DNA from 3 places in the Streptomyces sp. NPDC058864 genome. Region 1 is predicted to be linked to each of the others. Evidence: riboswitches for the same ligand, from Rfam matches in the RefSeq annotation. Region 1 holds a riboswitch; each other region holds the start of a gene.
What was found. A riboswitch is a leader RNA that binds a small molecule or an ion and turns the genes downstream of it on or off. The one in region 1 is predicted to bind thiamine pyrophosphate.

Region 1 (3,249 bases):
TGCGCGTCCCGTCGGTGACGAAGTCCACGGGCCCTGAGACGGCGACCACGCCGCCGGTCGCCGCGGCCAGGCGCCGTGCCGATTCCTGCGCCGCCTCGACGCCGTCGGAGGAATCCACTCCGCGGCCGCCGCCGCCCGCTCCCGCCAGCGCGATGATCTCCGAGGCGTTGCCCCGCACGACCGTCGGCCGCAGTTCCAGGAGCTCGCGCGCCAGCGCGGTGCGCACGGGCAGTGCGCCGACGGCCACCGGGTCGAGCACCCACGCGGTGCCGGCCGCGGCAGCCGCCCGTGCGGCCTCGGCCATGGCGGAGCGCTGCTCGGCGTGCGGGGTGCCGAGATTGACCAGGACGCCCGAGGCGACCTCGGCGAACGGTCCGGCCTCCCCCGGTATGTCGACCATGGCGGGTGAAGCACCCAGCGCCAGCAGGACGTTGGCGGTGAACCCGGTCACCACCGAATTGGTCAGGCACTGGACGAGCGGCGAGTGGGCCCGTACGCGCGAGAGCGCCTGCGCGGCGAAGGCGGTGTGATCGGCGGAAGTCGGGGGCATGCGGACTCGCTCCTTGGAGGACGGACGGTGTACGGGCGCCGGCGGCGGTTCCGGGCGACGGGAAAGGCGGGGCGCGACGGCTCAGGGCCGCGGATGACGGCGCAGACGCAGGCGCAGCGGGGTGTACACCCCGAGGGCCACGAGGAACGCCACGTAGTAGGAGAGGTCCGCGCCGTGCAGGGCCTCCGCCACGGGGCCGACGTACAGGCTGGTGTCCATGAACGGCACCGCCGCGCCGAAGGCGGCCACGAACGCGACGACGGCGGCCCAGCCGGGCTGCGGCCGGCCCGTCTCGGCATCGAGGTCGATCTCCGCGCCCGCCCGCGCCCGTGCCCGGGCCAGCCAGTCGACGATGACGATCGCCACGAACCCGGGAATCCAGTAGCCGACGAACAGCAGCACGTTCTGGAAGCGGGCGGTGGTGTCGGCCGCGTGCATCCACAGCACGAGGGGGAAGCCCAGTAGCGCGGCGAAAGCGGCCGCGGCCGGGCGGGGAACGCGTACACCGACGGTCTGCAGGGCCAGGGATCCGCTGTAGTCGTTCATGGCGTTGCTGCACAGGGCCGCCAGAGCCACGGCGAGCAGCCCGAACTCCCCCAGTGGCCCGCCGCCCAGCAGCTTGGCCACGCCCGCGGCGGTCTGGTCGGTCAGGACGGACGCGCCCCACAGCCCGAGGGCCTGGACGCCCACGAACGACACCACCAGGCCCGCCAGGGTGTACCAGAACATGCGCGGGCCGGAAGTCGTCCTGGGCAGGTACCGGCTGAAGTCGCTGGCGTACGGCGCCCAGGAAAGGGCCAGGCTCAACGCGATGGTGCTCGTCAGGACGAACGCCCCGCCCCGGTCGGCGCCATGGGCGGAGCCGGTGACCGCGGGGTGGACGCCGTCGAGCAACTTCCAGGCGATCAGCGCGAACGCGGCGGCGAGCACGAACGTCATGACGATCTGGAGCCGGTGGATCGCCTCGTAGCCCAGGACGCCGAGAGCGCCCTGGGCGAGCATCATGACCAGGACCCCGAGCCAGAACGGCCAGCCGCACAGCCGCGCCAGTGCGTCCCCGCCGAACAGCCCGATCAGCGCGTCCCAGGCGACCGAGGACACCCACTGCAGGACGCCCGGCACCGCGACGGCCCCGCCGAACGCGAGCCGGGCCAGCGGCAGCTGCCCCGCGCCGGTCCGGCTCCCCCATGTGCCCAGATAGGCGGTGGGTATCGCGCCGACCACGGTGCCCAGCACCACGGCCGCGAGTGCGGTGGCGAAGTCCAGGCCGAGGGCTATGCCGATGGTGCCGGTGAACACGCCCGTCATGGTGAGGTTGGGGGCGAACCACACGGTGAACAGGCGCCCCGGGCCGCCGTAGCGGTTGCTCTCCGGGACCGGCTGAATGCCGTGCGCCTCGATCCGCAGATCGCCGGCGGCCACCGGCATGCGCCCGTCGAAGACTGTGGGTCGGCCGTCGGCGGGCAGACCGCCGGAAACATGCGCCAATGGCATGGAAGACATCCCTCCGCCAGTGCGAACTGGTTCAGGTTCGACGGGTGTGATCTCAGCCCCCGAATGGGGCACCCCGTGTCCGGTAGGGCACAGACTAACCCGACGGCGGAGCCCGGCGCGTCGATGGGGCGGAACCGCGCGGGCGGGCATCGCCCGCGGCTCAGCCGGGAAGGCGGCTCCGCCGACCCGTTCCTTCCCGCGCGAATGAGGGTGCTCCCAGCGGGAGAGAAGGCGCCGGACGCATCCGGAGGTACAGTCTGCGCCGATCGGCTGAACACCACGGAAGAGAGCCACGGCTGTGACGCAGGAGACGTGGAAGGACCTGGACGCAAGGGTGTCCGAGAGGTTGACCGCCGCATCGGACGGTGAGCGCGTTCTGTTCGCAGTGGCAGTTGCAGAACGCCTGATGCGGACGCATGAGCGGCTGCCGAAGGAGGACCGGTTCGAGTTCACCTTGAGTCTCCGGCCGCTGCTCAACGCCCTGTGGGAAGCCGCCCTCGGCGACTCGACGGCCTTTGCGGAGATCAAACGCGGGCTTGGCTCGTTCTACCTGAGCGACTTCTGCCACAACGACGGGCAGGACGGCCCTGACGATGCTGACGACTCCGCTGCCGCTGCGGTGCTCCACGCCGCCGAGACCTATATGCACGGCTGTGCGGACTTCGCGATCTGGGTGAGCGGCCGAGCCGTCGAAGCCATGGATCAGCTGATGTACGAGAGCGACGACGACGAGGGCGACCTCGAACAATCACTCGCGGAGGAGTTGCGGCGGCAGTTGCGAGACCTCGACCGGATCGCGGTATTCGCCCGGGAGGTCAAGCACGCAAGGATGGGCCTGAGCGTCGGCATGACGGCCCGACTGCGTGAGGCCTTGTACGTCCCCCTGTCCCGGCCGGACGGTTCGGACTAGGGACCCGCGGCCGTACCGGCCCGCCTGGGGCACAGGTCCGGTGGCCCGGGTCTCACGGCGGGGGCCGCCTGCTATGGTGCGCCGATGTCAGCGATCAAGAAGTTCCAAGTCACCTTTGACTGCGCGGAACCCGAGCGCGTCGCCCGCTTCTGGTGCGAGGTGCTGGGGTATGTCATGCCGTCCCCTCCGGAGGGGTTCGCCACCTGGGACGACTACAACCGCACCCTGCCTCCTGCCGAGCAGAGTTCATGGTCCGCCTGCAGTGATCCCTCGGGCGTGGGCCCCCGCCTGTACT
Region 2 (3,249 bases), on a different contig from region 1:
GGGCAGTGCGATCACCAAGGTGAGCGCGGTGGAGGCGGCCGCCTGCCAGCAGGTGAACCACAGCACGTGCAGGACGTCGGGGTCGCCCAGGACCTCAGCGAACCGGCCGAACCGCCACCGCCCGCCCTCGCGAAGCCCGCGGGCGACGATGGCGGCGACCGGGTACCCGAAGAACAGCCCGAAGAACGCGACCGGCACGGCCATCAGGCCGAGCCGTACGGCGAGCGGCCGGACGGCCGCGGCCCGGGCGCGCCTGCCCCCGGCGGTCTTCGTTACTTCAGCACGAGCGAGGACCACGACTTGACCCACTGCTCCCGGTTCCCGGCGATCTTCTCCGGGGCGACGGTGGCCGGTTCCGCGACGACCGGCGCGTACTTGGTGAAGACCTCGGGCAGCTTGGCGTCGCCGCGGGCGGGGTTGACGAACATGTTGAGCGGCATGTCCTCCTGGAAGGCGCGGCTCAGCAGGAAGTCGACGAGCGCCTTTCCGCCCTCGGTGTTCTTCGCGCCGTTCAGCAGCCCGGCGAACTCCACCTGCCGGAAGCAGGTGCCGGTCGCGACACCGGTCGGCCCCTGCTCGGGCTGCGTCTTCAGCCCGAGCACCTCGGCGGGCGGGCTGGAGGCGTACGAGACGACCAGCGGCCTGTCGCCCTTGCCGCCGCCGGCGCCGGAGAAGGTGTCGTAGTACGCCTGCTCCCAGCCGTCGACGACCTGGACGCCGTTCGCCTTGAGCTTCTTCCAGTAGTCCTCCCAGCCCCCGTCGCCGTACTTCGCGGTGGTGGCGAGGAGGAAGGCGAGCCCCGGGGAGGAGGTGGCGGCGTTCTCGGTGACCAGCAGGTCCTTGTACGCGGGCTTGACGAGGTCGTCGAGGCTCTCCGGCACGGGGAGCTTGTGCTCGGTGAAGTACTTCCGGTCGTAGTTGACGCAGACGTCGCCGAAGTCGATCGGGGTGACGCGGTGCTTCGCGGCGTCCAGCTGGAGCGCGGTGGGCACTTTGTCGAGGTCCTTGGCCTCGTAGGGCTCGAACAGGTCGTTGTCGAGGGCCCGGGACAGCAGGGTGTTGTCGACGCCGAAGAAGACGTCGCCCTGCGGGTTGCCCTTGGACAGCACGGCCTGGTTGACCGCGGCGCCGGCGTCGCCGCCGCGCAGCACCTTGACGGTGTAGCCGGTCTGCTCGGTGAACGCCTTCAGCACGTCCTTCGACGCGGCGAAGGAGTCGTGGCTGACCAGGGTGACGGTCTTGGAGGTGGCACCGCCCTTGTCCTTGGCGGTGTCCCCGCTGTCGCTGCCGCAGGCGGCGAGCGCGCTCGCTCCGAGCGCGACGGCCAGTGCGGTGCCGGCCACACGCCGACGGGTGGTGCTCATGTGGTGACTCCCTACGCCGGTATGACCCGGATCAGGTCCGAGGGTCTGCGGCCGTGCCGCACTCTCAGCGCTCTGTGCGCTCCCCTGTCGGATGTTCTTTTGTGTGATGTGCGTGATGTCGCGGCAAACGGCCGCAAACGACCGTCACCATAGCAAGCGCAGGTCAGCGCTCGGAAGCCGCCAGCTGACCGCAGGCGCCGTCGATCTCCTGCCCCCGGGTGTCCCGGACGGTCACCGGCACGCCGTGCGCCTCCAGCGCCGCCACGAACGCCCGCTCGTCCTCGGGCCGCGAGGCCGTCCACTTCGAGCCGGGGGTCGGGTTGAGCGGGATCAGGTTGACGTGCACCCGGCGACCCTTGAGCAGCCGGCCCAGCAGGTCGGCCCGCCACGCCTGGTCGTTGATATCCCTGATCAGCGCGTACTCGATGGAGACCCGGCGCCCGGACACGTCCGCGTAGTGCCAGGCGGCGTCCAGCACCTCGCGCACCTTCCAGCGGGTGTTCACCGGCACCAGGGTGTCGCGCAGCTCGTCGTCGGGCGCGTGCAGCGACACCGCGAGCCGGCACTTGAAGCCCTCGTCGGCGAAGCGCAGCATCGCCGGGACCAGCCCGACCGTCGACACGGTGATGCCCCGCTGGGACAGCCCCAGCCCGTCCGGCTCCGGGTCGGTCAGCCGGCGGATGGCGCCGACGACACGCTTGTAGTTCGCGAGCGGCTCGCCCATGCCCATGAACACGATGTTCGACAGCCGCGCCGGGCCGCCCGGGATCTCCCCGTCCCGCAGCGAGCGCATGCCCGCCACGATCTGGTGCACGATCTCCCCGGTCGACAGGTTCCGGTCCAGCCCGGCCTGGCCGGTGGCGCAGAACGGGCAGTTCATGCCGCAGCCCGCCTGGGAGCTGATGCACATCGTCACCCGGTCCGGGTAGCGCATCAGCACCGACTCGACCAGGGTCCCGTCGAACAGCCGCCACAGCGTCTTGCGCGTCGTGTCGTTGTCGGTGCTGCTGTGCCTCACCACCGACATCAGGTCCGGCAGCAGCCCCTCCGCCAGCTTCCCCCGCGCCGCCGCCGGGATGTCCGTCCAGGCGGCGGGGTCGTCCGCGTACCGCGCGAAATAGTGCTGCGACAGCTGCTTGGCGCGGAACGGCTTCTCCCCCAGCTCCGCGACCGCCTCCCGGCGCTCCTCGGGCGAGAGATCGGCAAGGTGCCGCGGCGGCCTCTTGGCTCCGCGCGGCGCGACGAATGTGAGTTCTCCGGGTGCAGGCATGGTGCGTCCAGTGTCGCAGATCGATTGGGCGGCCCCAGGTCGGATGCGTGAGGCTCCCGTCACCCTCAGACGTCCCCTGGCGACGCCGGCACCCGTCCACGGCCCGGGTACGGCCCGGCCTCGTGCGCTTTCCCGGACCTGACGGCGGCAGGCTGCCGCCACCGTCGCCTTTCACGTGGGCAGGCTTCCACGAACATCGGCGTCGTGATCTCCGCGTTCTGCACGACGGCAAATGAAGAGGCCGGGGGTCCCGGGTCGGATGCCGCGTGGCGCGAGCTGTGTACGCGTGCAAGCGTGCAAAGAGGACTCGGAACGGCATGAGCTGTCCGGTGACCCGGAGCTGCTGACGAAGGCCGGAATCGGCCCGGGCAGTGCTCGGCCGTTCCGCGAGATGAAGCGCCGAGGACAGCTCGGGAGGAGGCGACGATGCTCATCGAGGGCGTCATGCTCCTGTGGTTCATCCAGGTCGCGATCGGTGTGCTGTTCGTGGCCATCGACATCCGCACGACACCGGAGTCCACGGTCATGAAGTGGGGCTTTGTGATCGTCACCGCATTCAGCGGGCTGTTCGGGGCGTTGCTGTACGTGTTGAGCTGCCGGGAACCGCTGCCGGGC
Region 3 (3,249 bases), on a different contig from region 1:
CCTCGACGGCGTGCCGCATCGCCTCCGCCATGAGCACCGGTTCCCTCGCCCGGGTGACGGCGGAGGCCAGCATGACGGCCGCGCAGCCCAGCTCCATCGCCAGGGCCGCGTCCGAGGCCGTGCCCGCCCCCGCGTCCAGGACCACCGGCACCGTCGCCCGCTCGACGATCAGCTCGAAGTTGTGCGGGTTGCGGATGCCGAGCCCCGATCCGATGGGCGAGCCCAGCGGCATGATCGCCGCGCAGCCCACGTCCTCCAGCTTCCGGGCGAGCACCGGGTCGTCGTTCGTGTACGGGAGCACCGTGAAACCGTCGTCCACCAGGGTCTCCGCCGCGTCCAGCAACTCCACCGGGTCCGGCAGCAGGGTGCGCTCGTCGGCGATCACCTCCAGCTTCACCCAGTCCGTGCCCAGCGCCTCCCGTGCCAGGCGGGCGGTGAGCACGGCCTCGCCCGCCGTGTAGCAACCGGCGGTGTTCGGCAGCACGCGGATGCCGTGCCGGGCGAGCACGGACAGCACGGACCCCTTGACCGTCGGGTCCAGCCGCCGCATCGCGACCGTGGTCAGTTCGGTGCCGGAGGCGAGCAGCGCCTGCTCCATGATCTCCAGGCTGGGCGCACCGCCCGTGCCCATGATCAGCCGGGAGCCGAAGGCGGTGCCGCCGATGGTCAGCGGGTCGTCGGCCATGGGGTCAGCCTCCCTGGACTGCGGTGAGGACCTCGACGCGGTCGCCGTGGCGGAGCGGGGTCGCCGGCCACTGCGCGCGGGGGACGACGGTCTCGTTGAGCGCGGCCGCCACCCCGGACGGGGCGGCCGTCAGGGTCGCGACCAGGCGGTCGAGGGTGACGCCCTCGGCGACCTCCCGCGCCTCGCCGTTGACGGAGACGGACAGAAGGAGGGGCGCGGTCATGCGTGCTGCTCCTGGAGGGCGAAACGGTCGGGGGAGAAGGGCCGGGCCTGCGCGGGGACCTCCGAACCGGTGAGGACCTCGGCCATCACGTCGCCGGTCAGCGGGGTCAGCAGCACACCGTTGCGGTGGTGCCCGGTGGCGAGCACCAGTCCGTCCAGCGCGCCGCGGCCGAGCAGCGGGGCGTTGTCGGGGGTGCCGGGGCGCAGGCCCGCCTGCGTCCCGGTCAGCGGGAGTTCGGTGATGCCGGGGAGCAATTCGTGGGCGTCGCGCAGCAGTTCGTACACGCCGCCGGCGGTGACGGTGGTGTCCCAGCCCATCTCCTCGCTGGTCGCGCCGACGACCAGTTCGCCGTTCTCGCGCGGCACCAGGTAGACGTGGCCGCCGCGCACCACGGCCCGTACCGTCCGCGACAGGAACGGCGCGTAGGCCGGCGGCACCCGCAGCCGCAGCACCTGCCCCTTCACCGGCCGTACGGGCGGCAGCACCCGTGCGGGCAGCCCCTCGATCCGGCCGCTGAGGCTGCCGGCCGCCAGCACCACCTGCCCGGCGGCGACCCGGCTGCCGTCCTCCAGGACGACCCCATGCGCGCGGTCGCCCGTGACCTCCACCCGGGCCACCCGCGACCGCCGGAACTCCACCCCGGACAGCTCGCAGGCGCGCACCAGCGCCGCGGCCAGCCGTCGCGGGTCGACCTGGTGGTCGCCGTCGACCCGCAGCCCGCCATGCACGCCGGGGGCGAGCATCGGCTCCAGCCGGCGGCACTCGCGGCCGCCGAGCCGCTCCGAGGCCAGGCCCAAGGACTGCTGGAAGGCGTGGAGTTCGCGCAGCTGCGCGCGGTCGTCCGCGTCGAGGGCGACGGCGAGGGTGCCGCAGGTGCGGTACCCGACGTCGAGCCCCGTGGTCTCCTCCAGCTCGGCCACGAAGGACGGATAGCGCCGCGCCGCCGCGAGGTTGAGCTCCAGCAGCGCCTGCTCGCCGTACTGCACCTCCGTCACCGGGGCCAGCATCCCCGCGGCCACCTGGGCGGCCCCGCCGCCCGGTTCGGGGTCCGTGACCGCCGTCCGCAGACCGCGCCCGCCGGCCCGCCACGCGGTGACCAACCCGATGATCCCGCCGCCGATCACGACGACGTCATGACGCCGCATGATGTTCCGCTCCTCCCTTCGCCGGCATGACCCGGATCAGGTTCGTACGGTCGGCGGCCGCTCCAGCCGCCCTCTCAGCCCGGTGCGCCGGGCTCCCGCGAGTACTCCTGAACCACCTTAGTACGCACCATCCGCGGCGAGTAGGGCACCGGTACCGGCCTGCGAGCGGTCGGCGGCGTTACGGTGATCGCGTGACCAGCAGCAGCGAGCAGCGTGTCGTCGTCGTCGGGGCCGGGATGGCCGGAGTGCAGACCGCCGTGTCCCTGCGCGAACAGGGGTGGGGCGGGACGATCACGCTGATCGGCGCGGAGCCGCACGCCCCTTACGACCGGCCGCCGCTGTCCAAGGGCGTGCTCTTCGGCGCCGAGGAGGGCCCGGCGCTGGACGTCGACTTCGCGGGCATCGGCGTCGAACTTCTGCTCGGGCGGCACGCGAGGGCCCTGCTCCCCGGCGAACGGCAGGTCCTGACCGACGGCGGGCCGGTCGGCTACGACAAGCTCGTCCTGGCCAGCGGCGCCGAGCCGGTCATGCTCCCGGGCAGCGAGGGCACGCCCGGCGTGCACGTGCTGCGCACCCTGGACGACGCCACCGCGCTGCGCCCGGTGCTGGAGGGCCGGCACCGGGTCGTGGTGGTCGGCGCGGGCTGGATCGGCGCCGAGTTCGCCACCGCGGCACGTCACGCCGGGTGTGAGGTGACCGTCGTGGAGGCCGCCGACCGCCCGCTCGCCGGGGTGCTTCCGGCCCGCATCGCCGAACGGATGCGCGGCTGGTACGCGGAGGAGGGCGTCGAGCTGCGCACCGGCGCGGTCGTCTCCTCCGTCGAGCCGAACGCGGTGCACCTCGCCGACGGCAGCGTGCTCGCCGCCGAGGCGGTCGTCGTCGGGATCGGCGCCCGGCCCGCCACCGGCTGGCTGGCCGGTTCCGGCGTCGAGTTGGGGCCGGACCGTTCCGTCCTCGCCGACGACCGGCTGCGCACCTCGGTGCCGGACGTGTACGCCGTGGGGGACTGCGCCTCCTTCCCGTCGGCGCGGTACGGGGAGCGGCTGCTGATCCACCACTGGGACAACGCGGTGCAGGGGCCGCGCACGGCCGCCGCGAACATCCTGGGCGGCGACGAACCCTACGACCCCGTGCCCTACTTCTGGTCGGAGCAGTTCGGGCGGTTCGTGCAGTACGCCGGCCACCACGTGGACTCC

Region 2: it holds a riboswitch for thiamine pyrophosphate, as region 1 does, so the genes downstream of both, ACFW3D_RS16630 (thiamine ABC transporter substrate-binding protein) here and ACFW3D_RS20640 (purine-cytosine permease family protein) in region 1, are expected to answer to the same signal.
Region 3: it holds a riboswitch for thiamine pyrophosphate, as region 1 does, so the genes downstream of both, thiO (glycine oxidase ThiO) here and ACFW3D_RS20640 (purine-cytosine permease family protein) in region 1, are expected to answer to the same signal.

Annotation. Positions count from the first base shown of each region.
Region 1 is NZ_JBHYMQ010000025.1:85,989-89,237, reverse strand. Features, by position in the region: gene thiM (hydroxyethylthiazole kinase) at 1-550, opposite strand, end outside; gene ACFW3D_RS20640 (purine-cytosine permease family protein) at 632-2,044, opposite strand; TPP riboswitch at 2,036-2,130, opposite strand; gene ACFW3D_RS20635 (hypothetical protein) at 2,343-2,954, shown strand; gene ACFW3D_RS20630 (VOC family protein) at 3,039-3,249, shown strand, end outside.
Region 2 is NZ_JBHYMQ010000018.1:40,881-44,129, forward strand. Features, by position in the region: gene ACFW3D_RS16625 (ABC transporter permease) at 1-204, opposite strand, end outside; gene ACFW3D_RS16630 (thiamine ABC transporter substrate-binding protein) at 273-1,364, opposite strand; TPP riboswitch at 1,356-1,460, opposite strand; gene rlmN (dual-specificity RNA methyltransferase RlmN) at 1,528-2,634, opposite strand; gene ACFW3D_RS16640 (DUF4396 domain-containing protein) at 3,061-3,249, shown strand, end outside.
Region 3 is NZ_JBHYMQ010000036.1:35,978-39,226, forward strand. Features, by position in the region: gene ACFW3D_RS25110 (thiazole synthase) at 1-685, opposite strand, end outside; gene thiS (sulfur carrier protein ThiS) at 690-908, opposite strand; gene thiO (glycine oxidase ThiO) at 905-2,053, opposite strand; TPP riboswitch at 2,049-2,162, opposite strand; gene ACFW3D_RS25125 (NAD(P)/FAD-dependent oxidoreductase) at 2,245-3,249, shown strand, end outside.